2 regions of the Terrabacter sp. RAF57 genome follow, and region 1 is predicted to be linked to the other one. Evidence: predicted binding sites of a transcription regulator. Region 1 holds the regulator's gene; the other holds the start of a gene.
What was found. Region 1 encodes HspR, which represses chaperone genes until heat shock. Its sites were predicted from a motif close to AAGTTGAGTCNNNNNGACTCAACTT; they were not measured.

Region 1 (2,195 bases):
GGATGTCGCTCGCGAGGTGGTCGTTGACCTGGGAGCCGAGCACCTCCAGCGCGCGGATGCGCACGTCCTCGGGCGTGTCGGCGTCGGCCAACGCCGCCACGAGCCGGGCCGACATCTCGTCGCGCCGCTCGGCGAGCACCTTGGCGGTGGTCTCGGTGGCGATGTCGACGACGCCGACAACCTGGCCGTCGTCATCGTGGATCGCGCCGAAGGACCACGTGAAGTACGCCTCCTCCAGGAAGCCGTACCGGTCGACGACCAGCAGCTCGTCCTCGACCCAGGTCGCGGGACCGCCACTGACGACGCCATGGAGCATCGGTCCGATGACGTCCCAGATCTCGGGCCACACCTCACGGATGGGGCGACCCCACGCGCCGGGGTGCTTGCTCTCGCCGAGGAGGCCGCGGTAGCCGTCGTTGTAGAGCATGGAGAGCTCCGGACCCCAGCAGACGAGCATGGGGAAGCGCGACGACAGGCAGACGTCGACGAGGACGCGCAGGTTGGCCGGCCAGGACTCGACGGGCCCCAGCGAGGTGGCCGACCAGTCGGTGCGCAGGAAGAGGTCACGCATCCCCGTCGGGGACGAGGGCACGCCGCCGCTCGAGGCGTTCGTCGTGGGGGCGGCGCCGGGCAGGCCGCCCTCAGGGTGGTGCGGGGTCACACGACCTCCGGGACTGGGGTCAAGAAACTGCCTCCGGCGGCATTCCACAGCGGCGCGCCCCGTCTGCTTGAGGCGAGCACAGTCTGACACACACAGACGGCTCGGTGAGGCGCGAACCTAGCGCTCGGGCCGCCACACGACGAGCGCCTGCGACGACGGGGCGCGGGGCGGGCGCTGGCCGGGTCGGACCGCCACGACCTCGCCACGTGGACCGACCGCGAAGACCCGGGCGCCGGCCGACAGAGCCGCCTGGGCCGCCGCCAGGTCGGCGGCGAGCTCCTCGACCCGTGACCGGAGGGCGGTCACGTGGTTCTCGAGGTCGAGGATGCGCTGGATGCCGGCCAGCGAGACACCCTCCTGTGACAGGCGCTGCACCTCGCGGAGCAGCTCGACGTCGCGCGTGCTGTAGCGCCGTCCGCCCCCGCGCGTGCGCGACGGTGAGACGAGGCCGAGCCGGTCGTACTGCCGCAGCGTCTGGGCGTGCATGCCGGCCAGCTCGGCCGCGACGGAGATGACGAAGACGGGTGCGTCGTCGTCGTGCCCACCGGGGCGGGCGCTCTTGCGGGCCATCGTCGTCACCTCGCTCGTCAGGCTCGGGCGCGCTGGAAGAGGTCGGCCCGGGGGTCGTGGCCGTTCTCGGCCGCAGCCATCCGCTCGATGGCCTCGCGGGCCTCGTCGGTCAGCCGTTGCGGCACGACCACCTGCACGCGGGCCAGCAGGTCGCCGGCGGCGTCGCCCCGTTTGACGCCGCGCCCCTTGACCCGCAGCACGCGGCCGCTCGGGGTGCCCGGCGCCACCTTGACCTTGACCGACCCGCCGTCGAGCGTCGGGACCGCGACGGTCGCGCCGAGCGCGGCCTCCGCGAAGGTGACGGGCAGGTCGAGGGTGAGGTTGTCGCCGTCACGTCCGTAGACCGGGTGCTTGTCGACCCCCACCGTGAGGATGAGGTCACCGGCCGGTGCGCCGGCGTCGCCCTGGCGACCCTTGCCGCGCAGGCGGATCCGCTGCCCGTCCTTGACGCCCGCAGGGATGCGGGCATTGATGCGACCGAGATCGGGGGAGCTGAGCGAGACCGTCGAGCCCTCGACGGCGTCGCGGAAGCCGATGCGCGTGTTGGCCTGGACGTCGGCTCCGGGGCGTGGACCGGCCGTCGCGCCGTAGCCGCCGTAGCCGGCGCCGGGTGCACCACCGCCGAACATCTGCCCGAGGATGTCCTCGAGGTTGGGCTGGCCGCCTGCGCCACCGGTGTCGAAGCGCACGCGCTGCCCACCGGGACCACCCGCCCCGCCGAAGGCGGAGAAGATGTCCTCGAAACCGGCGCCCTGGCCGCCCGCGCCGCCCGCGGTGAAGCGGGCACCGCCGTGCGACATGGCGCGGATCGCGTCGTACTCGCGCCGCTTCTCGGGGTCGGACAGGACGGCATACGCCTCCCCGACCTCCTTGAATCGCTCCTCGGCCTTGGGGTCGCCGACGTTGTGGTCGGGGTGCATGGTGCGCGCGACCTTGCGGTACGTCTTCTTGATCGTCGCGGCGT
Region 2 (2,195 bases), on a different contig from region 1:
AGCCGAGGTCGAGGGTGTAGAGCTGCTTGTCCTTGAGCGTCTCGGGCACCTCGCCCTTGACGATGTCCTGGGCGAGGCCCTCGACGACGGCGGTCTTGCCGACGCCGGGCTCGCCGATGAGGACGGGGTTGTTCTTGGTGCGGCGGGACAGCACCTGCATGACCCGCTCGATCTCTTTCTCACGTCCGATGACCGGGTCGAGCTTGCCCTCGCGGGCAGCCTGCGTGAGGTTGCGACCGAACTGGTCGAGCACGAGGGAGCCCGCGGGCGTCCCCTCGGCCTGGCTCTGGCCGACGCCGGCGCCGGCCTTCTCGCCGCCCTGGCCACCCTGGTAGCCGGAGAGCAGCTGGATGACCTGCTGGCGGACCTTGTTGAGCTCCGCGCCGAGCTTGACGAGGACCTGGGCGGCGACGCCCTCGCCCTCGCGGATCAGGCCGAGCAGGATGTGCTCGGTGCCGATGTAGCTGTGGCCGAGCTGGAGCGCCTCGCGGAGCGAGTACTCGAGGACCTTCTTCGCGCGGGGCGTGAAGGGAATGTGACCGGTGGGGGCCTGCTGCCCCTGGCCGATGATCTCCTGGACCTGGGCCCGGACCGCTTCGAGCGAGATGTCGAGCGATTCGAGGGCCTTCGCGGCGACGCCTTCGCCTTCGTGGATCAGACCCAGGAGGATGTGCTCGGTCCCGATGTAGTTGTGGTTGAGCAGGCGAGCTTCCTCCTGCGCGAGGACAACCACCCTTCGGGCCCTGTCGGTGAACCGTTCGAACATGTTCTTCTCCTGACTGATCGAGAGACATCTCGATGCTATCTGTGCCCGCTGTGGACGAGCACACCCCGACCAACGCCGGTGGTGTCCCTCCTGTTCCCCATCCTGAGCGTGATCGGCTCAGGTTCAGCCGCTGTTCGCCGTGAGCGGACAGATGCCGAGAGGCGTGTGGTGATCCTTGCGTATGCCGTGTCGTACCCGCCCAGTGTCCGCCCGCACTGTTGCCGGCGCGCTTCACACCCGTGGAGAGCGGTCGCGGACGCGTGCATCCGGGCCGCCTTCCGACACAGAACCGCGCCATGGCGCGGTTTCGGGTTCGGCCAGCCCCGTCAACGGGCGCGGAACCGCGCCATGGCGCGCTCGTCGGCGCCCTCATGCCGGCAGGGCGAGGTCGCCCGACCTGCTCGGGAAGTGTCGGCGCCACTCGTGCCGGAGCCGGGGCACCGGCATACCGGCTCGGCGCATGGCCCGCGTGATCCTCGCGAGGGTGTTCGCCGGTGTCGAGTAGATGTCCCGGGACACGACCACGAGCCGCCGGATCTGCTCGTCGTCCAGCGCCTCGTCGCGGCCGATGTCGTTGAGCCACTGCTCGTCCGACTCGGCGTGCTGCCTGCCGTCGTACTCGATGATCAGTCGGAAGGGGAGGTAGGAGAGGTCGTATCGCCGCAACAAGGTCCCGTCGTCGTCGTGCACCCGGTGGTCCACCTCGGGCTCGGGAAGTCCGGCGAGGACGATGAGCAGCCGCAGGCGCGTCTCCATGGGTGAGTCGACGCCGGCTCTCACGAGCCTTGCCGCTCGCCGGGCCAGCCTCGAATGGGGGCCGCGGTGCTTCTCAGCCAGGGCAACCAGCTCGTCAGGTGTGAAGCGCTTCTTGCGGACCAACGAGTCCCCGAGCACGACGAGATCGACGAGCGTCAGGCAGTGGGCCAGGTCCAGAAACGTCTGGACCGGCGTCGTCACGCGAAACCCCTGGAAGAGGACGACCTCCTGCCCCTGCTTGACACGGTGGGCCGTGATCCCGTCCCGCCGGGTCCGGTTCCGCGGACTCGAGACGTGGATGTCGGGGTGATCAGGGACGATCCCACCCCACAGCGACGCCGCCGTGTGGTGCGACACATGGCTGCCCGGTGTGACCACGAGGAGGGCGGCCTCGATCCGGATGTGCAACGTGACGGGAACCGTTCGCTCGACATGGACCCCACGGAAGAGCGCGACGTGCGAGCGGCGGAGCCGATCATCGGTGTTCCCGGCCGCCGTCGCATCAGCCCGTCGGACCGGAGGTGTGCTGCGATCTGGGCGAGTCATGGTTGGAAGCCTGCCCGGGCGATGGCAACGCGCGAGACGCCTCTCCACAGGTGGGGTGAAGGCGCGCCGTGGCGCACTAGTCGTGCGAAGCGGGGTCGATCTGCCGCGCAGAAGAGCGCCGTGGCGC

Region 2: a site for HspR is predicted at 866-890, ahead of AB4Y83_RS16550 (ATP-dependent Clp protease ATP-binding subunit). Genes of this name have one in related genera too.

Annotation. Positions count from the first base shown of each region.
Region 1 is NZ_JBFRDT010000006.1:92,879-95,073, forward strand. It holds gene AB4Y83_RS10185 (ATP-binding protein) at 1-661, opposite strand, end outside; gene AB4Y83_RS10190 (heat shock protein transcriptional repressor HspR) at 779-1,231, opposite strand; gene AB4Y83_RS10195 (DnaJ C-terminal domain-containing protein) at 1,249-2,195, opposite strand, start outside.
Region 2 is NZ_JBFRDT010000015.1:18,373-20,567, forward strand. It holds gene AB4Y83_RS16550 (ATP-dependent Clp protease ATP-binding subunit) at 1-766, opposite strand, end outside; gene AB4Y83_RS16555 (hypothetical protein) at 1,136-2,068, opposite strand.